3 regions of the Bacillus sp. UNC322MFChir4.1 genome follow, and region 3 is predicted to be linked to each of the others. Evidence: predicted binding sites of a transcription regulator. Region 3 holds the regulator's gene; each other region holds the start of a gene.
What was found. The regulator Rex, encoded in region 3, represses fermentation and respiration genes when NADH is low (regulators of the CRP and FNR family bind a similar motif). The targets are predictions, from matches to a motif close to TTGTGAAATATTTCACAA.
Positions count from the first base shown of each region.

Region 1: pflB (formate C-acetyltransferase) is a predicted target of Rex. The motif match lies at 4,829-4,846, and genes of this name have one in related genera.
Region 2: BR72_RS11445 (L-lactate dehydrogenase) is a predicted target of Rex. The motif match lies at 5,380-5,397, and genes of this name have one in related genera.

Region 1 is NZ_JQKQ01000030.1:33,881-42,262, reverse strand. Features, by position in the region: gene BR72_RS12655 (diglucosyl diacylglycerol synthase) at 93-1,256, opposite strand; gene pflA (pyruvate formate-lyase-activating protein) at 1,669-2,400, opposite strand; gene pflB (formate C-acetyltransferase) at 2,468-4,717, opposite strand; gene pyk (pyruvate kinase) at 5,213-6,628, shown strand; gene BR72_RS12635 (hypothetical protein) at 7,010-7,579, opposite strand; gene BR72_RS12630 (serine hydrolase domain-containing protein) at 8,091-8,382, opposite strand, start outside.
Region 2 is NZ_JQKQ01000025.1:29,537-37,918, forward strand. Features, by position in the region: gene BR72_RS11410 (thioredoxin family protein) at 17-316, opposite strand; gene BR72_RS11415 (toprim domain-containing protein) at 328-672, opposite strand; gene gcvH (glycine cleavage system protein GcvH) at 1,115-1,498, opposite strand; gene BR72_RS11430 (arsenate reductase family protein) at 1,540-1,905, opposite strand; gene BR72_RS11435 (phosphatase PAP2 family protein) at 2,563-3,204, shown strand; gene BR72_RS11440 (PTS sugar transporter subunit IIC) at 3,303-4,316, opposite strand; gene BR72_RS11445 (L-lactate dehydrogenase) at 4,337-5,287, opposite strand; gene BR72_RS11450 (spore coat protein) at 5,608-5,856, opposite strand; gene BR72_RS11455 (hypothetical protein) at 5,870-6,055, opposite strand; gene BR72_RS11460 (TetR/AcrR family transcriptional regulator) at 6,152-6,709, opposite strand; gene BR72_RS11465 (MBL fold metallo-hydrolase) at 6,713-7,435, opposite strand; gene BR72_RS11470 (cytidine deaminase) at 7,578-7,988, opposite strand; gene BR72_RS25580 (MFS transporter) at 7,993-8,382, opposite strand, start outside.
Region 3 is NZ_JQKQ01000052.1:292-8,673, forward strand. Features, by position in the region: tRNA gene BR72_RS16340 (tRNA-Met) at 1-65, shown strand, start outside; tRNA gene BR72_RS16345 (tRNA-Asp) at 69-144, shown strand; gene tsaE (tRNA (adenosine(37)-N6)-threonylcarbamoyltransferase complex ATPase subunit type 1 TsaE) at 336-809, shown strand; gene tsaB (tRNA (adenosine(37)-N6)-threonylcarbamoyltransferase complex dimerization subunit type 1 TsaB) at 790-1,482, shown strand; gene rimI (ribosomal protein S18-alanine N-acetyltransferase) at 1,494-1,937, shown strand; gene tsaD (tRNA (adenosine(37)-N6)-threonylcarbamoyltransferase complex transferase subunit TsaD) at 1,937-2,953, shown strand; gene BR72_RS16370 (ABC-F family ATP-binding cassette domain-containing protein) at 3,349-5,274, opposite strand; gene BR72_RS16375 (redox-sensing transcriptional repressor Rex) at 5,458-6,087, shown strand; gene BR72_RS16380 (YdiK family protein) at 6,114-6,311, opposite strand; gene BR72_RS16385 (CPBP family intramembrane glutamic endopeptidase) at 6,314-7,042, opposite strand; gene groES (co-chaperone GroES) at 7,481-7,765, shown strand; gene groL (chaperonin GroEL) at 7,804-8,382, shown strand, end outside.

The sequences.
Region 1 (8,382 bases), on a different contig from region 3:
TTTATATGTGGGAACCGACATATAAGCCTCTTTCGTTTTAAACGAAATAACGAAAAAAACCTCCTTCTACAGTTAGAAAAGAGGTTCTTATATTAAGTAAAAGACTGTACAAGGGCTGGTGAACGTACCGGCGAATGTACCCGCACATGATTTTCCTCCAAAATAGAATCCACAATATGAAACGCTGGTTCCGGACGATAAATGCGTTTCATCGCTTCTCTCATTTGCAATAACTTCATGTCATCTTGCAATAATTCTTTCGTTTTTGGAAAAATTTCATGATCTTCACGAATAACAACTGCTGCACCTTGCTTTTCAAAATACTTCGCATTTTCATTTTCTTGTCCTGGTACTGGTTTATATAAAACGACAGGTACTTGCAAAGCTGCTGCTTCACTTAATGTAATTCCTCCTGGTTTCGTGATCATACAAGAGGTAATACGGAACAGTTCATCAATATTCTCTACATAACCGAATACTCTTAATACATCTGGATTGCTTTCTTGTAATTGTAGCAAATCCTCTTGCAATGCTTTATTTTTCCCACAAACTACAGCTATCTGCAGATTAGGAACTGATAGAAAGGACTGACATAACTCTTTTACACTTCCTAACACCCCATGTGCCCCTGCCACTATAAGTAAAGTCTTTTTGTCGCGTGACAAATTATACTTATCATACAAGGATTCCACATTAACAGATGCTTCAAAGCTTTTCCGAATTGGAATTCCAGTCTCTACAATTTGCTCAGCAGGTACTCCTACTTCTATCATAATGTTCTTCACATAATCTGTTGCAACAAAATAACGATCCACTTCTCGGTGAATCCATATTTTATGCAAGCAAAAATCAGTAAGTACATTATAAACAGGAATAGAAATATCTGTTTGTTTTTTTAACTCCGGCACCGCAATGATTGGAAATGTATTAATAACAATATCGGGTTTTTCAGCTTGTAATATCGCTTTTAGACGTTTTCGTCCAAAATTGGCATACCATGATGCGATTTTTTTATCGTAAATCTTCTCAACACCATAATAAAATAAGCGGTATAGCTCTTTCCCAATTGTATAGCTTTTTAAATATAAATATTTTGTAATGTCTGTTATGACAGGATGTGATTCACTAAAAAGATCGCATACAATTACATCCTTAAGTCCTCTTTGACGAAATGTTTGTTCTAATGTTTTTGCCACTTGGACATGACCGTTACCGTAATGTGCTGTTAATATTAAAACCTTGGGGTTTTTAATCAAACAAATCCACTCCTAGCTTTTTCGGTCCTTTATATTGCATCTGTCACAATATAAAAAACAATTTCCTTATAATTTTGCAAGTTTGTATCCCAACGGTTTACCGCTGGATATGTACCTGTCGTGGATATACAAAGCATATGTTATTGACCCCTTAATCCCATCTGCTCATATCTTAACATTATACTTTCCCATAACTGCTTTCGCAATAACTTGACGTGTCTCTATACTTCATGATACGCACTACACTATTTCTTAATTCTTTCTATTGTTTCGTTTTCCCTTTACATTTTCGTAAATTTATCCATATCATTTCTTTACAAAAATAGTCATTATATAATATAAGTATACTCTTTTCCTTATCTTTGCTCTACTATTTATCGAAAGAAAGAAAAAAGCCTAATCCACAATTGGATTAGACTGCTCCTAAAATATTCTTTGCTTTTTGAACGCTTTCTTCCGTTGGAGGCTCTACTCCTTCAAGAGGATACTTGTGACCTAGTGCCTCCCATTTATAAACCCCTAACTTATGGTATGGCAATACTTCTACCTTTTCCACATTACCAAGAGTTTGAATAAAGGCCGCCAATTTCTCTAGGTCTTCTGTACTATCAGTAACTCCAGGTACAAGTACATGACGCACCCAAATTGGTTTCTTTTTATCTGATAAATAACGAGCAAATTGTAAAATATGTTCGTTCGGTTTGCCCGTTAATTTGCGATGTCTTTTTGAATCAATATGTTTTAAGTCAAGTAATACCAAATCTGTATATTCCATCAAAATATCTAGTTTTCTTTGGAATTCTTCATCTTCAGAATAACATCCTCCGGAAGAATCAATTGTCGTATGAATGCCGACCTCTTTACATTTCTTAAACAGTTCAATCAAAAAGTCTAACTGTAATAGCGGCTCACCGCCACTTACAGTAATACCACCGCCGGAAGCTTCCATAAAAGGAGTGTAACATGTAACATCCTGCATCACTTCTTCAACTGTTATTTCTTTCCCTTTACCAATTTCCCACGTATCCGCATTATGACAATATTGACAACGTAGTAAACACCCTTGCGTAAAGATGATATAACGAATCCCTGGGCCATCAACAGTACCACAAGACTCAACAGAATGAATTCTTCCTTTTACCATGTTACTTCCTCCTCTATTAAAACAGCTCCCCTCTGCCCTGATGAAAAACAGAGGGAAACTTTTTTACTTACATGCTTTCGTGCATTGTACGGTTAATAACGTCAATTTGTTGTTCACGAGTTAACTTAATGAAGTTAACAGCGTAACCAGATACACGAATTGTTAATTGTGGATATTTTTCAGGATGTTCCATTGCATCCATTAATGTTTCACGGTTAAATACGTTAATATTTAAGTGATGTCCTTCTTTTATAGCATACCCATCTAACATAGATACTAAGTTGCGAATCTGTACATCTTCTTCTTTTCCAAGCGCTTTTGGAATAATAGAGAATGTGTTAGAAATACCATCTCTTGCCTCTTCATATGGTAATTTCGCAACAGATAATAATGATGCTAGTGCACCTTTTGTATCACGGCCATGCATTGGGTTTGCACCTGGTGCAAACGGTTCGCCGGCACGACGGCCATCTGGTGTGTTACCAGTTTTCTTACCGTATACAACGTTAGATGTGATTGTTAAGATTGACATTGTATGAACAGAGTTACGATATGTTTTATGTTTACGAAGCTTGTTCATAAATGTTTTTACAAGGTTTACTGCCATTTCATCTACACGGTCATCGTTGTTACCGTATTTAGGGAAATCTCCTTCAATTTCAAAATCAACAGCAAGACCATTTTCATCACGAATTGGTTTTACTTTCGCATATTTAATTGCACTTAAAGAGTCAGCTACTACAGATAATCCTGCGATACCTGTTGCCATTGTACGAATAATCTCTGTATCATGAAGTGCCATTTCGATACGCTCATAGCTATATTTATCATGCATGTAATGAATTACATTTAATGTATTTAAGTAAAGACCTGCTAACCATTCCATTGTCACATCGAATTTACGCATAACTTCTTCATAATCTAATACTTCAGAAGTAATTGGTGCATATTCAGGTGCAACTTGTGCTTTTGATTTTTCGTCTTTACCACCGTTGATCGCATATAATAATGCTTTCGCTAAGTTTGCACGTGCTCCGAAGAATTGCATTTGTTTACCAATTCTCATTGCAGATACACAGCAAGCAATACCGTAGTCATCACCATATTCTGGGCGCATAATGTCATCATTTTCATATTGAATTGCAGATGTTTTGATAGACATTTTCGCACAGTAGTTTTTAAAGCCCTCTGGTAATTGTTTAGACCAAAGAACTGTTAAGTTTGGTTCTGGAGCTGGTCCTAAGTTATCTAATGTATGCAAGAAACGGAATGAGTTTTTCGTTACTAATGGACGACCATCAAGTGAAATACCACCGATAGATTCTGTTACCCAAGTTGGGTCACCAGAGAATAATTCATTATAATCAGGTGTTCTTGCGAATTTCACAAGACGTAATTTCATAATGAAGTGGTCAACAATTTCTTGTGCTGCTTCTTCTGTTAATGTACCGTTTGCTAAATCTCTTTCAACATAGATATCTAAGAAAGTAGATGTACGGCCAAGGCTCATTGCTGCACCATTTTGCTCTTTAATTGCTGCAAGATAACCAAAATATAACCATTGGAATGCTTCTTGTGCATTTGTTGCTGGTTTAGAAATATCAAAACCATGAGAAGCTGCCATTTGTTTTAATTCTTGAAGGGCACGCATTTGCTCAGATAACTCTTCGCGTAAACGAATTGTCTCTTCGCTCATTACACTGCTCGTTAAGTTTAAATCTGCTTTTTTCATTTCGATTAAACGATCAATACCGTATAATGCAACGCGGCGATAGTCACCAATAATACGACCACGGCCATATGCATCTGGAAGACCTGTAATAACGCCTGATTTACGAGCTGCTCTCATTTCTGGAGTATAAGCATCGAATACACCTTGGTTATGCGTTTTACGATAGTCTCTGAAAATACGGCTTAGTTCTTTGTCCATTTCGTATCCGTAAGCTTCACAAGATAGCTCTGCCATACGAACACCACCGAATGGTTGTAATGAACGTTTGAATGGTTTGTCAGTTTGGAAACCAACTACTTTTTCAATATCTTTATTTAAATATCCTGGACCATGTGATGTAATAGTAGAAACAATTTCTGTATCCATGTCAAGGACGCCGCCATTGTCACGTTCTTGTGTTGTTAAATCCATTACTTGATCCCAAAGTTGTTTCGTCGCTTCTGTTGCTTCAGCTAAGAAGGTATCATCACCTTCATAAACGTTTATGTTATTTAAAATGAAGTCGCGAACATCAATCTCTGCTCTCCACTTTTCACCTTTAAAGTTTTCCCATGCGTTTTTTACATTTTCTAATACTTCAGTCATCCTAATCTCCTCCATTTTATGATTAGTACAGGACTAAGAATTTTTATATAACAGCTTACGTATTTAGGATACTACTTTTTTGAAAACATGAACGTTTAAGTTGTGACATGTTTGTGAATAATTGAGCATATCACTACAATCGTAGTGGAAACTCTGTTGAAAACTTTGGTAAATCAACCTCTCTTTTCATAATTTCATCTTTTTGGCATCTTAATCAGGAAATGTTTTCCTGTAACATAAAAGTCGTACCTATCACAAACTGTAATACTAATTCCTTATATTCTGTTATAGTTTTTTTGGAACAGAATTAAAAAAGTTATACCTGTTTCGATACAACTTCTCCATTATGAAAACCACGTTCTTCTATATACATAGGACTATATCCAAAAACAACACTTTTAACAGTAAATAATACAAATTACATACGTATACATGAAGTACACCTACAAGTGCAACATATTAAAATGAAGCTTCTATAAATAGGAGGAATTTGATATGCGAAAAACAAAAATTGTCTGCACAATTGGACCTGCATGTGAACAATACGAAACACTGCTCTCTTTACTAAAGTCTGGAATGAATGTGGCTCGGTTAAATTTCTCTCATGGAACGCACGAAGAACATCAAGTTCGGATCAACACAATTCGAAAAGCTGCCACAGCCTCTCAAAATAACATTGCGCTCTTACAAGATATTAAAGGACCTAAAATTCGCACAGATGAATTTGAAGGTGGCCAAGCAGAATTACGGGAAGAAGAAACGGTTATTGTTTCCATGAAAAAAGTGCTCGGAACATCTCAACGTTTTTCTGTCACTTATGAAGGTCTATATGATGATGTAGAAATAGGATCGCATCTATTACTCGATGATGGATTATTAGAGCTAGAGGTAACAAAGAAAGATAATGGCGAATTACAAACGAAAGTTATACATGGTGGAATCATTAAAGATCATAAAGGTGTAAACGTACCAAATGTAAAAATCCGCCTGCCAGGTATTACTGAAAAAGATAAACAAGATATTCTTTTTGGCATAGGGCAACAGGTTGATTACATCGCAGTCTCTTTTGTACGTAAAGCTACCGACATTTTAGAAGTACGCGATATATTAGCAGCGTATAACGCCTCGCATATTCGTATCATCGCAAAAATTGAAAACCAAGAGGGAATTGAGAATATAAAAGAAATTGTCGAAGTTACAGATGGGATTATGGTTGCACGCGGTGATATGGGGATCGAAATTCCGGCAGAATATGTACCAATCATTCAAAAACAATTGATTCATACTTGCAATACGCTAGGAAAACCAGTCATTACAGCAACACAAATGCTCGATTCTATGCAAAGAAATCCAAGACCAACAAGAGCGGAAGCATCCGATGTAGCAAACGCCATCTTTGACGGAACAGATGCGATTATGCTTTCTGGAGAGACAGCTGCCGGTGAATATCCAGTAGAAGCTGTACAAATGATGGATAAAATTGCTCTGCAAGTAGAAGAATCTTCTTTATTTCAAAACCAAAAGCAGTCTCTTCACAATGACCATAAACAAATAACAGAAACAATTGGAGCTGCTGCTGTCCAAGCAGCTTATTCTTTACAAGCAAAGGCAATTTTAACACCAACAAAAAGCGGTTATACAGCACAAATGATTTCAAAATACCGTCCGAATACACCAATTATCGCAACAACATCTGAACAATCTGTTATGCAGCAACTCGCACTCGTCTGGGGCATATATCCACTTTTCACTCCCCAAAAACAAACGACAGATGAAGTAATTGAACAAGCAATAAGTAAAGCTAAAGAACGACAGCTTGTCTCTATGCAAGATATCATTATCGTAACAGCAGGTGTCCCTGTTAACGAACGTGGCACAACAAATCTACTGAAAATTGAGGTTGTGAAGTAATAAAAAACGATAAATTCTTTTCTTTTTAAAGGGGCGAGAGAAGCAGACAGGACCTGTTCCCTGTTTTAAAACAAAGGTAGAAAACAAGAGCAGGTCTTGTTGCATTTTGCATAACCGCAATTTCTATGGTGAAAAACTTAAATGGATTCATATATAAGATATTTCCCTACCCGCTAGTAAAGTAAAAAAGAGGATGTCCCAAAAGTTTCACCTTTCGGTACGATTCAGCTCAGTGAATCGACTGTTTATATGTCGAATATAGTCGAGAAGTCTTTAAATCGTGTCGAAGCGCCGATATATTGCAAAGAAAGGTCGATAACGTGAAAAAGGAATGACCCAAAAAGTGCTTATATGTTTTTTGGGTCAGCTCCTCCACCATATCTAATTATTTTTCAACGTTAATATTGCGGCTACCGCATAATATAAAGCTTTCTCATACTTCGCATGTTCCACAACTGATAAATTAACAAGCGAGCCACCACTAGCCGAAAAATACTCAATTGCTTCTACTGGAATCGCATCTTCTTTTACTTCAATAGCACTACCATCATTCCATTGTCCCTTTTGGATATTCGCATACAAATCTCCAGTAATCTCACCAATTTCTTCATCATGCTCAGACAGTAAGAACCACTTCAACTTTTTTAAGCTCAACATTTGTTTCAACCCAGCGATCTTATTCCCTGCCAAGTCATAAAACGTATATGAAAAAGACATGCCTGCTTTTTGTTTTACAATCAGCATCGCCTCGCCCAATTCGTTATACAAAACAAAACGTTTTTCAATCAATGCGCTCAAAAAAAACGATACGGAAATCTTCCATAGCCTTTGCAGTTTTGTTTCATATTCTTCTCTTAAAATCCCCATTGTATTTCCATCCATCGAAAAGTATGTAACTGTAGTCACGTAAGATACTTCTCTTCGCACAACGAATCGCTGGTGTTGTAGCATCGACGCGGCCCCTTCGATCCGAATTGTTGCGCCAATTTTCTTCGCTCTCCCTCTTTCTACAAAACTATAAATCATAAACAGGCAGGCTGTTACTATCATGCTAACAAAGGGCATTGTATCTTTGTTCCACTGGAAATGCGGCGTTCGAACATACTCAAGGATAAACGCTATAATAGCAAGTAAAAATATAAAAATAGAAAAAAGAAAAAACCTTTTTCCATTCCTGGCATGATGCTCATGGATCCCCATATTTATCTCCTTATTTTTTACATTTTTTATCATTATCTCATGCTTTTCCAAAGATTTAAATTTATTTTAATTTCCCAACATAGAAGTCGAGGCTATGCAGACCTGTTCTCGCTTCCTCCCTTTGTTTCAAACCTCGCACGTGGCAGAAACAGGCACTGACCGCTTCTATACATGGCCAGGCATAGAAAAGTTTTTTAGGTTTTGTTTTTCACAAAAATCCCCATATAAAACTACAAAAAAAGCTATCTCGTAAGATAGCTTTCTAACCTTCCTCATGCCGTACCATCGTATAAATATCATTACTTACAACGCCAAACGACTTAATATTATTTTGAATATTTGATAATAACACAACATATGTATTTCCATCTTTACTAAAACTATTTAAACAATTCCATCCTGGCATAACACCATGATTTGAATAACTGCCAGGGTTCACATACCAACCAAAACCATACTCCTTTTTAACTGCGGTAAACATTTGTTGATAACTATCGCTTGAAATCAGCTTTCCTGTAAACAAAGCTTGATCAAATAAATATAAATCATATGCA
Region 2 (8,382 bases), on a different contig from region 3:
GCAATTTTTTTGCCGCCTATTGTAATTCCATATATAAATATTCCACAGATTGAAATGCATATATTTTCTTTACAAGTTTATTCTTCTCAAATATAAGTAAACACGGAACACTTTCAATTTGATACTCCCGCGCAAAATGCGGTGCATAATTTACATTCAGCATTCCAATTTCTAAATGAGGCAACGCTACTTCAACAACCGTTAGCATTTTTTTCGCAAGCTGGCACGTACCACACATTGGTGTATATACATATAACACCGTTTTTTCTTGGTCTCTAACTGCAACTTCTGCTTCATGTCCTGTCCAATCTATCATCGTACCATTCCTTACCGTAAAAATTCTGTATAGACGTCAATATCGGCTCCCCATAAAACGTTCGCTAAATGAGATGGTGGTGCAGTCGCAACCTCTCGATATGAGCGATCAATGTAAATATGTTCAGCATGTGGAAATTCTCGCCGAAACTGTTTGCGCAATTTCTCTCCAGCATCATCCGCGTCCACAAGAACATATACTTCTTTATCATACAACTGGTCAATGAGCTCATCCATTTTTGACAAACCAATTGTACCATTTGTACAAACAATTTCCACCGGTTCTCTAATAATTGTTTCAATCTTTCGCTTATCTGACTTACCTTCAACAATAATTACTTTTTCTACATAGACCACTTGGCATCACCCGATCACCGTATACTATGATATAACATTAGCTTTAGTATATAGTATATTCGATATTTCAATGTTGTTTCCTGTTTATTTTTGTAAAGAAAAGCGGAGCTGGACAATAAGAAAAGCATAAGTGGCTCGTTCCGAAACATATTTAAGAAAAGCTCCATTCCTATCATTTCTAAGTAGAAAAAAACTATGTTCTATATACATCCATTTTGATTTTCCAACAGCTAAGTCGCTATTATGTAGAACAAAGATGACCTGCACTCAATTTCTCCCTTAGGTTTAATCCTTGCATGTGGCAGGAAAAGCTCCTAACCGCTCCTATGCATGACCAGATGCTCTCGCCCACCTAAAAAGACAGGTTTTTTTGCTTATTTTTCAATCACTTTTAAAAAACAGCACAAATAAAAAAGGACAGCTCACAGCTGTCCTTTTCAGATTAGTCTTGATTAATCATTTCTTCGTATTGTTCTGCAGTTAATAATTTCTCTACTTGACCTGCATCTTCAAGCTCAACTTTAACCATCCATGCACCTTCGTATGGAGATTCGTTAACAAGCTCTGGCTTGTCATTTAAGTCTTCGTTTATTGCTACAACTTTACCTGCTACAGGTGCGTATAATTCAGAAACTGTTTTAACAGACTCTACGCTACCGAATGGCTCGTCAGCTGCAATTGTTGCACCAACTTCAGGAAGTTCTACGAATACGATATCTCCTAATTCGTGTTGTGCGAAATCTGTAATACCGATAGTAACTTGATTGCCTTCAACTTGTACCCACTCGTGCTCTTCAGAGTAACGTAATTGTTTTGGAATGCTCATGTCTGTACCTCCAATGAATGTATTAATTATGTAAAAGCACCTTATTGGTACCTTTTCCACACGCTTTCAAATTGCTCTTCATTAAAGCCAACCGTTACATCATTACCGCCTGTTACAATTGGTCGTTTAATTAACATGCCGTCAGAAGCAAGCATGTCTAACATTTCCTCTTCACTTGCATCTTTTAGCTTGTCCTTTAACCCAAGCTCGCGATATCGCATCCCACTTGTGTTAAAGAATTTTTTTAATGGCAATTCACTATTTTCATATATACTGCGAAGTTCCTCCTTAGATGGTGGATTTTCGACAATATGAACCATTTCATGTGCTACATCATTTGCGTCTAACCATTTTTTTGCCTTTTGGCATGTTCCACATTTTGGATATGAATAAAATGTTACTGACATACATTCACCTACTTTTCACTAACCTTTACCCTTATCATATAAAAAATATTTTTTTATTTCAAACTTTTACTTATTTCGCTAAAAAATTATTTTATCCTTCAAAATTTTTATTTTTTTATAAATCCTTAAAAACATGTTACTACCGCGAAAAAATTAACCTAATGTATCACTTGAAACTTTATATTCATTCTTCTGCTTTATACGTTATAGCACATAAAGAAAAGGTATGTAAACGGTGAAATTCCTATTTCTAATCTTTTAAACAAACGTTTGTTTAATGTAGCCAAACAGAACATACATATTAAACAAACGTTTGATTAATGCAGCCAAACAGAACATACATGTTAAACAAACGTTTGTTTAAAAATCGCTTCACCCATATCGATACCTGCAAATATGATAAATATAAATCGCAGTTATGCAGAACACAACATAGCTTGCACGTGGCAAAAAAAGGCCCTGACCGCTACTACACATGGCCAGATGCCCTCGCCATTCTAAACAGAAAAGGGTTTTTAATCAATCTTTCAATTTGTACAGTGACAAAATTGTAAGCTTATTTGCAAAAAATGTTAGAAAAATCAATGGTTCATTTACATGTTTTATATTATAATTTTTCAAGTTCCAAGTTATTACATTACAAATAGGAGAATTACTATGAAAAACAATAAGTTTTCAGCCTTTATTCCATTATTTTATCTACTCCTACTCATACCTGTAAGTGCTCTTTATGACGTGCTAAATCAATCCACTGTAGGTGCTGTAAATGTAACAACAAAAATAGATGAATGGATTCCATTTACAAAAGAATTTATCGTTCCCTATTTACTTTGGTTTCCATATTTATATGGGGCTCTTATTTATTACTGCTTTGCAGATCGAAAGCTCTATTACGTTACATTAAGTAGTGTACTATTTGGAAAACTCACTTCCTTTAGCGTCTATTATATGTGGCAAACAACCGTAACACGCCCTGAAGTCATCGGCAATGATGTATTTGCGAATTTAGTGCGCTATATTTATAGTATCGATCAACCGGTGAATTGTTTTCCTAGCATTCACGTACTCACAACATTTGTCATTATGATTACAGCCTACAAGCGAAAGGAACAAAATAAATGGGTGTACGCCCTGTTAACATTTGTTGGTGTGCTCATTATTTTATCTACCTTATTTACAAAACAACACGCCTTTGTAGATGCTGTAGCAGGTGCTGTACTAGGGAGCTTCCTCTATGCTGCTATGCACTATGTATTTGAATCACGTGAACAAAAGATTACGGTGCAAGCCGAGGCATAATCTATAACTAAAAAAGCAGACTGTGGCTTCTTCAGTCTGCTTTTCTCTATATAAGAGGAGATTTTCAAATTGGCATATTTGTAACACTCTTACTAGTTTTAAGATTGTGGTACAGTCATATCGCCAGGTTTAATGCGACCTGCTTTTTTCAAGATAATATACAGTACATAAGAAACAGCTACTGGAATTACGATATAAGTAATCACGATCGCTGGAACAACGCTTAATCCTTTGCTTGAAATTAAGTTAATTGGTGCGATTAAAGAACTAAGTCCAAGGCCTGCAATTTCTTTTCCTGCTGTAATTTGGAAGACAAGTGCTGATACAGGACCGACAATCGCACTCGCAACAACAGTTGGTACAAGAATCATTGGATTTTTAGTAATGTTCGGAAGTTGTACTTTCGGTGTACAAAGAGCTTGTGCTAAAATACCGCCTAAATTATTTTCCTTAGCAGAAATAACAGCGAATCCGATAAATTGAGCGACGCATCCTGCAAGTGCCGCACCGCCCGCTACGCCGTCTAAGCTAAGTGCAATTGCTAAAGCTGCTGATGAAGCTGGTGAAATTAATAACAATCCCCAAACAACTGCAAGTACAATAGACGCGATAAACGGACTACCAGCTGAACTATCCTTAATAAATGCGCCAACTGTATTTAAGACCGGAGTAATATTTTGAGATAACCAAATACCGACTAAACCTGAACCTAATATTGCCGCAAATGGAACGAGCATCATATCTAATGCTGTTTTTCCACTCAAACGTTTACCGATATAAACCGCTAATGTCGCTGTTATTAACGCACCGATTGGTTCACCAGTTTTAATCATTAAACCAGCTGCAGTAATCGAAATCGCTCCAGCCCCAATCGCTCCTGCAACCATCGCGGAGAAAATGACAAGTCCATTTGCTCCGAGCATAAAAGCAATTCCTGCTCCAATTGCTGGCGCCATAAGTGATTTTGCAACAACTCCGATTGTAATTAACATCGGAATATCAACAATTCTTCCTATATTCTCAATAAGTAGACCAATTCCAAGAGTTACGAAAATACCTTGTGCAATTCCTGCAGATCCTTTAAATATGCGAGGCATGATGTATTCCTTCATCTGTTTCACCTTCTTCTAGTTTAGTAACCAATTACTTTCATATAGTCACGTAAAATATCATTTGATGCTGCGAATTTTCTTTCTTCATCTTCTGTTAAATTCAACTCAACAATCTCTTTCACACCATCTCTTGTTATGATGGCTGGAACACCTGTACAAATTTCATATTCACCATATTCACCATCTAGGATTGTTGATACCGCAATAACACGATAATCATCATTAAAAATGGAACGTGCAATATAAGCTAAGGAGTTCCCAATACCGTAGTATGTTGTTCCTTTTCGTTTATAAATTTCCCAACCTGCTTTTGATGTTTGTTCAACAATCGAATCTAAATCAATATCCGCAAAGCGTTCTTTTTGCTCTTTTAAAATTTGTAGCATCGGTTTTCCACCAACTGTTACGTGAGACCAAGCAACCATTTGTGAATCGCCATGTTCTCCTAATGAGTAACCATGAATGCTACGAGGATCCACATCAAATATTTCAGACAAAATTGTTTTTAAGCGAGAAGAATCTAAAGATGTCCCAGTACCAATCACACGGTTTCTCGGAAGACCTGATAACTTCCAAACTTGGTAAGTAATAATATCAACTGGATTAGAAGCAATTAAGAAAATACCTTGAAAGCCGCTTTCCATAACTCCTGATACGACACTTTCCATAATTTTTGCACTTGCTCCTAAAGTATCAAGACGACTTTGTCCTGGCTTTGGAGCAGCTCCTGCTGTAATAATGACAATGTCCATATCTTTGCAGTCTTCATAATCGCCTGCATATACTTTTGTTCTTGTATTTGTAAAATTAATGCAGTGAGACAAATCCATCGCTTCGCCAACTGCTCGTTCATGATTAATATCAATTAACGCTAACTCTTCACAGATTCCTTGATTCACAATAGAGTACGCACAGCTAGATCCAACTAATCCTGTACCTATAATTGCAATTTTTCTTGTACTTCTATTCATAACCATCTCTCCTGTTTCTATGTAATCTTCTTTGTTTTATGTATCTTACACTTTTTATTATAAAAGTTTTCACCGTAAAAACCATGTACAACTTGTGAACTATTTCACAATATTATGGACATTTTATGTCCCTTTTCACATAATTTCGACAAAGCCCCGATACCTTCACAAAAAAACGAGTAACGTCTCAATTACGTTACCCGTTTTGAAATATGTCTGTTCTTATCCCGCTAGACCCTCACCTCAAGATTGAGAGAGAAACAAAGAAGATAGGCGGGCTTTCCAGCAGTGAGAAAAGCGTCACTAATGGAAGTTTCACTTTATTGCGCGCTTAATTGATTCTTTAACTGCTGAACAACCATTGGATTAGCTGGCGCTGCTGGCTGATAATAGCCCTTTTGCATCGCATACTCATATAGATTGCGCTGCCTTACTTCATCTTGATTACGAATTTGAATTAACGTTTGATGTAATTGTTCATTATTCGCTTGCGCAATATAATTTGCATAACCCGTTAAACTTGCATTTAACCCAGCTAAATAATCATTTACCATATCTTTTTCATTCATGTTCTCTACACCCCTATCCTAAAAAAGACATTAATTGTTGTTTCGTATTTTGGGCATCTTGCACATCTTTTTGCAGAATCTGCCTAAGCTGCGGATCCGTACATGTCTGTGCATACTCTTGTAATTTGTTAATAACTGTTGCATGCCCGCCAATCAGATGACGTAAATTCTCTACTTCAAGTTCAGTTAAATTTTGCATTGTAACAGCCTTCCTTTCTTTGTTCATTCACGATTTAGTATTTATTTTTTTGGGAATTTGTATGCACGAAAAAACCTTAGAATCGCTTCTAAGGTTTTATTCTTTCATCACATGCAGTCCTTTAATAAATGTTTCCAATAATAAATGTAAGCTCACATCTAAATCCAGCGGCAACCCGAATCCACCTTGCTGTTCAATCGAAGCAAAACCATGACAAATACTTCTTATTCCGCGCGTCGCATGCAATGCTTTCTCTCCTTCTAATCCGTATTGCTGTAAAATTTGAAGGCAAAGCTCTACAATTCCGTCCCCCGTTTGCTGCACTTCTTCATCTCGTAAAAAAGTTGCTTCATACAATCCAGGATGTTTTCGGACAAACGATACGTACGCTTCTCCTAATGCGTAAATTGCCTCGTCCATACTTTTATCCTCTACCGCCTCTTTCAGCGCCCCGTGTAGCTGCTCTATTCCGTAAATACCAAGATTTTTCCGTACATCTTGTAACCCTTTCACATGATTATATAGAGAGGGGGAACGTATTCCGAGCCTTTGCGATAATGACGCTAATGTTACCTCTTGTATGCCATTTGTATCTGCGATTTCTGCCGCTGTATCTACAATTTTCTGTAATGTAAGTCCGATTCTCGGTGACATAAATTAACCCTCCTTCATACTTTCTACATTTCGCTTTGCTTCCTTAATAGCAAGCTCTATTGCAGCGCCTGGATCCTTTATCATTTTTCCATGCCCTGTTGCAAGTAAGGAAGGTTCATAGGATCTTAGCTTCTCTGCGCTCTGCAATGCTACTTCTTTACTCCACGTTGCCATCGCAGGAAACGGAAACCAAAATTTCATTTGTCCCGAAACAGCCATGCCCCCTCTTGTTTGAAAGGCATCCCCCACAATAAGAGCGTTATTTCGCGTATCAAGAAACGACATGGATCCTGGTGTATGTCCCGGCGTCATAATCGCAAGAAGCGATCCAATTCGGTCCCCATCCGCTAATAAAACATCTGGCCCTGTCTTCACTTGTTTCGGGACACCGCCTTTTATTGGCGTATTCGGTTCATCTCTTTGTAATGTCGTATCTCCTTCTAACAGCCTAGCATCCCGCTTAGAAATATAAACAGGAACATTAGGCAGTACTTCCTTCAATGCGTCTAGTGCACCGATGTGATCATCATGTGCATGCGTTAATACAATTTTCGTAATCGGCTTTCCTATTTTCTGAGCCGCTTGTAAAATACCTTTTGCGCTATATGGAAGTGCCGCATCAATTAAAGTTAACCCCTCTTCTTCCTCCACAAAGTAACAATTCACAGGAAACACTCTTGGTAAAAATGACAATTGATATACTGTTTTTTCGTGCATCATTCTCATATTTCCAGCTCCCTTTCCGAAAACTAATGGTATTAGTTTTATTATACTAATGCCATTAGTTTTTGTCACTAGAAATTCCATTTTTGGGCAAAAAAAGAAGAAGTAGTCGTTTTATATGACTACTTCCTTTCCCCTAATTAAATTACTCTTTGCAATCTTTGTATGCCTCATACCAATGATACGGCTGTATTTCTTGTAACGTCTTGAAAATAAGTTTTCCCTCTCGAGAATAAATTGCCGCTTTCACATCCGAGCCCCAATAAAATAAACGCTCTTGGCAAACGCCGCATGGGGTCAATACTTTAAATTCATCATGTTCGTCATCTCTTGTCACACAAATACTATGTGTGATCCTCTTATTTAACTTATGCGCCTCACATATCGCCCCAGTTTCCATACATAATTCAGTTGAATCATTAATAACTTCAGGAGCAACACTAATCAATATATCGCCATCTTCCGTACACATTGCTGCCGCCCCTCCCCAACCTATAGGATAGCGTTTCTTCACAAATTGAATGGCTGCTTCATATAATTCTTGTTCAATTGACATGACATCAATACCTTTCTACATTATCTCTTTCTCTAAAGGCCGCTTCCTCTATCTTATAAGACAAAAATGGGCTTTGTGTAAAATACATTCCCGCTAATAATAGAGTAATTGCCCCTATACTATACAATTGAGATGTTGGTACATAATCAGCTAATACGCCGCCAAGTAAGTATCCTAAAGGAGCCAGCGCACCTTGAATCGCATACACAACTGTTAATGCTCTCCCTAAATACTCCCCATCAATACTTGTTTGCAGTATCGTTTGAAATTGCACACCCATTACACCAATCATCATCCACGACATAGCAAGTAGAACAAGTGCCGAAAGTAAAGAGCTTGATAAAAACAAATACGATAAAAACCAAGCACTTCCACCGATAAAATTAACTGTAAC
Region 3 (8,382 bases):
CAGTCTGGTAGCTCGTCGGGCTCATAACCCGAAGGTCGCAGGTTCAAATCCTGTCCCCGCAACCAAATGGTCCCGTGGTGTAGTGGTTAACATGCCTGCCTGTCACGCAGGAGATCGCCGGTTCGACCCCGGTCGGGACCGCCATTTATATAAATTAAAGAACGAAACAATATGTTTCGTATTTTTTTATTTACTTTAATTTAAACTTATAAGACAGTCAATCTTATCCTTAGGACAACTCCTAAGGTCTTTTTTATATATTTGAAACTGAAACAAAAATAAAAAATCTGTATAATAAAGAGCAGAGAATACTAACAGTAAGGTAGGTGAAACCTTTGAATACATATGAAATAACGACAATGTCTGCAGAAGAAACACAAAATTTATCAGAAAAGCTTGGACAATTAGTTGAGGCGCAGGATGTTTTGATTTTAGAAGGGGATTTAGGTGCAGGTAAGACGACATTTACAAAAGGTCTTGCAAAAGGTCTTGGTGTAAAACGTGTTGTAAATAGCCCGACTTTCAATATTATTAAAGAATACAAAGGACGATTACCGCTGTATCATATGGATGTATACCGATTAGCAGAGAGCGAAGAAGATTTAGGTTTTGATGAATATTTTTATGGTGAAGGTGTAACAGTGGTGGAGTGGGCACATTTAATAGAGGCTTTTTTACCATCTTCACTTTTAAAAATTAGTTTATTCCACGAGGGAGATAGTACAAGGAAAATTGTATTAGAGCCGAGCGGAGAACGTTATATTAGATTATGTGAGGAGCTATTACAAAATGAAAGTACTAGCAATTGATACTTCTAACTACGTAATGGGAGTTTCTCTTATTGATGGGAATACTGTTGTAGGGGAGATCATTACAAATTTAACAAAAAACCATTCTGTGCGTTTGATGCCAGCAGTAGAGAAACTTTTAAAAGAATGTAATGTGAAACCAAAAGAATTAAATAAAATCGTTGTAGCAGCTGGTCCGGGCTCTTATACAGGTGTTCGTATTGGTGTAACAGCAGCGAAAACATTGGCCTGGTCACTGCAAATTCCGATTGTTGGTGTATCAAGCTTAGAAGTATTAGCAGCAAACGGAACCAATTTCCCCGGATACATTTGTCCGTTATTTGATGGGCGTCGTCAGCAAATTTATACAGGACTATATACATATAGAGAACAAGAGTTACAATCCGTGAAAGAAGATCGTATTATTCTTATTGCTGATTGGCTTCACATGTTAAAAGAGATGGGGCAATCTATTTTATTTATCGGAAACGATGTAGAACAACATAAAGATACAATTGTAGAGCAGTTAGGGGATCAAGCTGTATTTGCTGCGCCGACGAAACATAATCCACGTCCAAGTGAATTGGCTTTCTTAGGCTTACAGAAAGAAGAGCAATCAGTGCATACATTCGTACCAAGTTATCTTCGTTTAGCAGAAGCAGAGGCAAAATGGTTAGAAAGTCAAAATAAGTAGGAGTCTTATAAATGAATATTACACTTAGGAATATGAAGGAAGAAGACATACCACAAATTGTTGTGATTGAAGAATCTTCATTTACGACGCCTTGGACTGCTGAAGCATTTGAACGAGAATTAAACATGAATGAGTATGCGCACTATATTGTGCTCGAAACAGAGGAAGGAATTATAGGCTATTGCGGACTTTGGATTATTCTTGATGAATCACATATCACGAACATTGCTATATTGCCCCAATACCGTGGTCTAAGGCTTGGAGAAGCATTATTACAAGATGTAATGAACAAAGCGAGAGCTTTGGGAGCAAAGACAATGACACTTGAAGTACGTGTTTCAAATGAGGTTGCGAAAAAGTTATATCGAAGATTTGGTTTTCAAAATGGCGGAATTCGTAAGAGATACTATACAGACAATTATGAAGATGGTCTTGTAATGTGGGTGAATTTATGATGAAAAAAGATACGATTATTCTTGGTATTGAAACAAGCTGTGATGAAACGGCTGTAGCAGTTGTGAAAAATGGACGAGATATTTTAGCGAACGTTGTAGCTTCGCAAATTGAAAGTCATAAACGGTTTGGCGGGGTTGTTCCAGAAATTGCATCTCGCCACCATGTGGAACAAATAACGGTTGTGTTAGAAGAAGCATTAAAAGAAGCGAATGTGACATTTGAAGATATTGATGCAATTGCTGTTACGGAAGGACCAGGCCTCGTTGGTGCATTGTTAATTGGGGTGAATGCAGCAAAGGCAGTAGCTTTTGCGCATAATATTCCTTTAGTTGGTGTGCATCATATCGCAGGACATATTTATGCGAATCGTTTAGTACAAGAACTACAATTTCCATTACTGTCTCTCGTTGTATCAGGTGGGCATACAGAGCTTGTTTATATGAAAGAGCATGGTTCATTTGAAGTCATTGGAGAAACGCGTGATGATGCCGCAGGAGAAGCGTACGACAAAGTAGCACGTACGTTATCATTACCATATCCAGGTGGACCGCATATTGATCGTCTTGCTCATGAAGGAGAGCCGACAATTGATTTGCCTCGTGCATGGCTTGAGCCGGATTCTTATGATTTTAGTTTCAGTGGATTAAAATCCGCAGTTATTAACACTGTGCATAACGCAAAACAGCGCGGAGAAGAACTTACCCCTGAAGATTTAGCTGCTAGCTTCCAGGCAAGTGTAATTGATGTGTTAGTAACAAAAACAATAAGAGCGACAGAAGAATATGGCGTAAAGCAAGTACTTCTTGCGGGCGGGGTAGCAGCCAATAAAGGATTACGGGCGCGCTTAGAGGAAGAGTTTGCAAAGAAAGAAAATGTTGAACTTATCATTCCTCCGCTATCCTTATGCACAGATAACGCGGCTATGATTGCTGCTGCTGGTACGATTGCATATGAACAGGGAAAGAGGGCAACGTTAGCATTAAATGCAAACCCTGGTTTGGATATTGAATCATAATGTAAGAGAACATTTATAAATGCATTTAGGGAGGACAAGAGCACCTAGCCGTGCATAGGAGCGGTCAGGGCCTTTTCCTGCCATATGCGGGGTTGTAAAACAAAAGAAGTAATCTTGTTATATTCTACATAGCAGCAATTTATATAAAGGTATGTGGATAGAAAAATCTTTTTTTGATAAAAGTTATAATTTTATACACAGAATTAACCACAACCTGTGGATAAAACCTATATTATCTGTTGATAATATAGGTTTTTTTGTGAGTATAAATTGTGGGTAAATATTATTGTTTTTGTGGATAATGTGGAAAACTTTTGTTTTTCCTGAAAATACAGAGGTGGATATGTGAATATTTCTGTGGATAAATAAAAAGATCAGTGTAACCACTGACCTTTTTACAGTTGTAATTCTTCCCACTCTTCCATACATGCTTCCAATTGTTCTTGAAGTGTTTGTTTTTCTGTTGTAATATCACTGGCTCTTTCGTAATCAGCATATACTTCTGGAAGACAAAGTTGTTCTTCTAATGCCATAATTTGTTCTTCAATTGTTGCAATCTTTTCTTCTAGTTCTTCAATTTTACGCATACGTTGGCGTTCTTGCTTTTTACGTTCTTTTTCTTCGATGTAATTTAATTTTTCTTGCGCCACTTGTTTTTGTACAGGTTTATTTGTTTCTAGTTCTTCAAGTTCGGCGCGTTCGAGCATTTCATTTTTCTTTTCTACATAATAATCGTAATCACCGAGGTATTCCTCTGCTCCGCCTGGGGATAACTCAAGAACTTTTGTGGCAATGCGATTAATGAAATAGCGGTCATGGGAAACAAATAAAATTGTTCCTGGAAAATCAATGAGCGCATTTTCTAAAATTTCTTTGCTGCTTAAATCTAAATGGTTGGTCGGCTCGTCCAAAATAAGTACATTTGATTTTTGCATCATAAGTTTTGCGAGAGCTAAACGTGCCTTTTGTCCACCGCTTAAAGAAGAAACAGGTTTAAGAACGTCGTCACCAGAAAATAAAAAATTCCCAAGTACTGTGCGAATTTCTTTTTCTGGTTGTAGCGGGTAATCATCCCAAAGTTCATCCAATACACGTTTTGATGATGTTAAGTTTGCTTGTTCTTGGTCATAATATCCGATAGAAACGTTAGAACCAAACGAAATAGTACCGTTTAAAGGACGAAGTTTATCCACAAGAGATTTTAATAAGGTGGATTTTCCAATTCCATTTGGACCGACGAGCGCAACACTATCACCTCGCGTTAATCGGAAACGAATGTTTTGAATAATGGGCTCATTCTCATAGCCAATTGTCACATCGCTTACTTGTAATACATCATTACCACTTTGTTTATCGATATCAAAGTGGAAAGAAGCGGATTTTGTATCGCCGATTGGTTTGTCCAGAAGTTCCATACGATCTAATTGTTTTCGGCGACTTTGCGCCCGTTTTGTTGTGGAAGCACGAGTGATATTTTTTTGGACAAATTCTTGTAATTTTGTTACTTCTTCTTGTTGCTTCTCATAACGTTTCATCTCTTGTTCATATAGGGACGCTTTAAGATCTAAGTATCTACTGTAGTTTCCTGTGTACTTTCGACTTTGTTTATTGGAAATCTCATAGACCTGCGTGACAAGTCTGTCTAGAAAGTACCGATCGTGTGAAACGATTAAAATAGCACCAGGATAACCTTGTAAATATTGCTCAAGCCACGTTAATGTCTCGATGTCTAAATGGTTGGTTGGCTCATCGAGAATAAGCAAATCTGGTTTCGTCAATAATAGCTTACCAAGGGCTAAGCGAGTTTTTTGTCCACCGCTTAGTGTTGAGATTGTTGTTTTGTGTGTTTCAGGAGGAAAACCAAGCCCGCTTAAAACAGAGCGAATATCAGCTTCGTATTGATAGCCACCTTCATTTTTATAATTTAATTGTAGGCGATCATATTCTGCTAACAATTTTTCATAAATGGTTCCATTTGTGAAATTTTCTTCTTTTCCCATTTCTTGCTCTAGTCTGCGGAGTTCTTTCTCCATACGTTGTAAGTGAAGAAATACCGTTAGCATTTCATCCCAAATCGTTAACGATGTTTCAAGACCGGTATGCTGTGCTAAGTAACCGATAGATACATCTTTCGGCTTTATAATTTCGCCGCCGTCATGGGATAATTCTCCGGCAATAATTTTTAATAATGTAGACTTTCCAGCGCCATTACGCCCGACAAGTGCAATGCGATCACGCGTCTGTACTTCTAACTTAATGTTTGAAAGAATCACTTCAGCCGCGAATAGCTTGGAAAGATTATTCACTTGTAGTAAAATCAATGTTTTCACCTCAAATATTTTCTTAACTTTGCCATGATTATATTTCTCAATCATACTAAAAATAGTGTATAGTTGAACATAAATAGAGAAATTCTCTCTCTATTATACAAGGAAAACTATCAATGCTAAACTTCCGTACATGTTTCAATCACTTGAACAGATAGGAAGAGAGGAGGGGGTTGCATGGAGCAGCCTAAAATTCCGCAGGCAACTGCCAAAAGATTGCCTCTATACTATCGATTTATCCAAAACCTATCGTTATCTGGTAAGCAACGCGTATCATCAGCAGAATTAAGCGAAGCAGTGAAGGTGGATTCAGCGACAATTCGAAGAGACTTTTCATATTTTGGAGCATTAGGGAAAAAGGGATATGGCTATAATGTAAATTATTTATTGTCGTTTTTCCGCGAAACACTTGATCAAGACGATGTAACACGCGTAGCGTTAATAGGGGTAGGTAATTTAGGTACAGCTTTCTTACATTACAATTTTACGAAAAATAATAATACAAAAATTGAGATGGCGTTTGACGTTGATGAAGAGAAAGTTGGAAAAGAAATCGGCGGGATTCCAGTATATCATCTGGATGAATTAGAAGAGAGACTATCCGGTGATATAAAAGTGGCAATATTAACAGTGCCTGCTTCTGTTGCGCAAGCTGTAGCAGATCGCTTATCGCATACGAGCATACAAGGTGTTTTAAACTTTACACCTGCTAGGTTAAATTTATCAGAACATATTCGAATTCATCATATTGATTTAGCAGTAGAATTACAAACGCTCGTGTACTTTTTAAAAAATTATCCACAATAAAAACGCAGGAAATTCCTGCGTTTTTATTATTTCTTCTTACTATCTTTTTTCGCTTTAGAAAAAAGAATGCGAAGTGCAAAATTAAAATCAATTGTTGCCATTATAGCAAGTAGTATTGTGTAAAAGTTCCAAATTGTATCTTTTACACTTGTAATTGCTAAGTATGTAAAAATACACCCTAGAAGAAAATACAAAGTTGCCATAACAAATGGTGAATTTCGCATGTTTAAAATCCTCCGATGAATCCTTGCAGTTTTTCAGCTTTTTCTAGATAGGGACGAAGTACGAATGTAATTAACATAACATTTGTATTCATCATAACATGAGCCATAATTGGTACAATAATTCGTTTTGTTTGTACGTATAAAAATGAAAAAACAAGCCCCATGGAAATATACACTAATAAATGTGTAGGGTCAAAATGAATGATAGCAAATATAAGCGAACTTATGATTGCTGCGATAAAGAAGTTATATCGTTTATATAGTGTGCCAAATAGAATTTTTCTAAATACAATCTCCTCAAGAATAGGGGCAAATATAGATGAAACAATCATAAATAATGGCACAGCTCTTATAATGCCGATAATGTTTTGTGTATTTTCAGATTCCGCTTTAATTTTAAAAACTTGTGTTTCAATTGTGCCAGCAATGACCTGGGCAAATAAGGCAAGGAAAACTCCTAAAATAATCCACCCTATCGTAGCGGGGAGATTTGTTTTTCCGCGATTCCATTTTTCAGATTCTGTATCATTACGTAGTAACACAAGGATGATAATAAGAGCGATAAAGAAGCTTATCAGCCCCCAATGTGCAGTAGCTAGTTGGATTTTTTCATCAAGGGTCCGGTGCCCATTATTGTATACTCCGCTTTTTAGAAGAATCAATCCTCCAACTATACCTGATAATTGCATCAAAATATATGTAACAATAACCCACCAATATTGTCTCTTCAATTCCATAACTCCTTTTTGGATTTTTTGTAAAGAAAAAGGAAAATGCTCTATCCATAGAGAAAACAACTTATGGCATCTTTCTTATTGTAACATAGGTGAAGATGAAAAAAAGATGGAATCTCTATCATATGAAAGTTAGCAAACGACATAAAACCTCCTTTCTTTTAGAGGAGGACGAGGGCATCAAGTGGTCATTATATGTCGAAAAAGAAAAATAGATTTATATATCAATGTATCTTCCTTTGTGTAATTATTAAGTAGGGTATAAATGCTTTGGAACAAGTGGGAGAGGGGCTAGGATAGTTTTCCGAAAAATTACGATTTTTTCACTTGCAAAAGAAAATGAGATTCTTTATTATAATAAGTGTGTTAGCACTCGGAGTATCAGAGTGCTAATAAATATAAAATTTACATAATAAATTGAGGAGGTTGTTGTTCATGCTAAAGCCGTTAGGTGATCGCGTTATTATTGAACTTGTTCAAGCAGAAGAAAAAACAGCAAGTGGCATTGTGCTACCAGACACTGCAAAAGAAAAACCACAAGAAGGTAAAGTAGTGGCGGTTGGTACTGGTCGTGTGCTTGAAAATGGTGAGCGTGTTGCTTTAGATGTAGCTACAGGAGATCGTATCATCTTCTCAAAATATGCAGGTACTGAAGTGAAATACGAAGGTACAGAATATTTAATTTTACGTGAAAGCGACATTTTAGCAATTATCGGTTAATTATATAAATCTTTAAAAATTCAAGGGGGTCAAATATTATGGCAAAAGATATTAAATTTAGTGAAGAAGCACGTCGTTCGATGCTTCGCGGTGTCGACACTCTTGCAAACGCAGTAAAAGTTACGCTTGGACCAAAAGGTCGCAACGTTGTACTTGAGAAAAAATTCGGTTCTCCGCTTATTACAAATGACGGTGTAACAATTGCAAAAGAAATTGAATTAGAAGATGCATTTGAAAATATGGGTGCAAAATTAGTTGCAGAAGTTGCTAGCAAAACAAATGATGTAGCTGGTGATGGAACGACAACGGCAACTGTATTAGCGCAAGCGATGATTCGTGAAGGTTTAAAGAACGTAACAGCTGGTGCGAATCCAATGGGTCTTCGTAAAGGTATTGAAAAGGCTGTTGTAGCAGCAATTGAAGAATTAAAAACAATCTCTAAACCGATTGAAGGTAAATCTTCTATCGCACAAGTAGCTGCTATTTCTGCTGCTGACGAAGAAGTAGGACAATTAATTGCAGAAGCAATGGAGCGCGTTGGTAACGACGGCGTTATTACATTAGAAGAGTCTAAAGGATTCACAACAGAATTAGATGTAGTAGAAGGTATGCAGTTC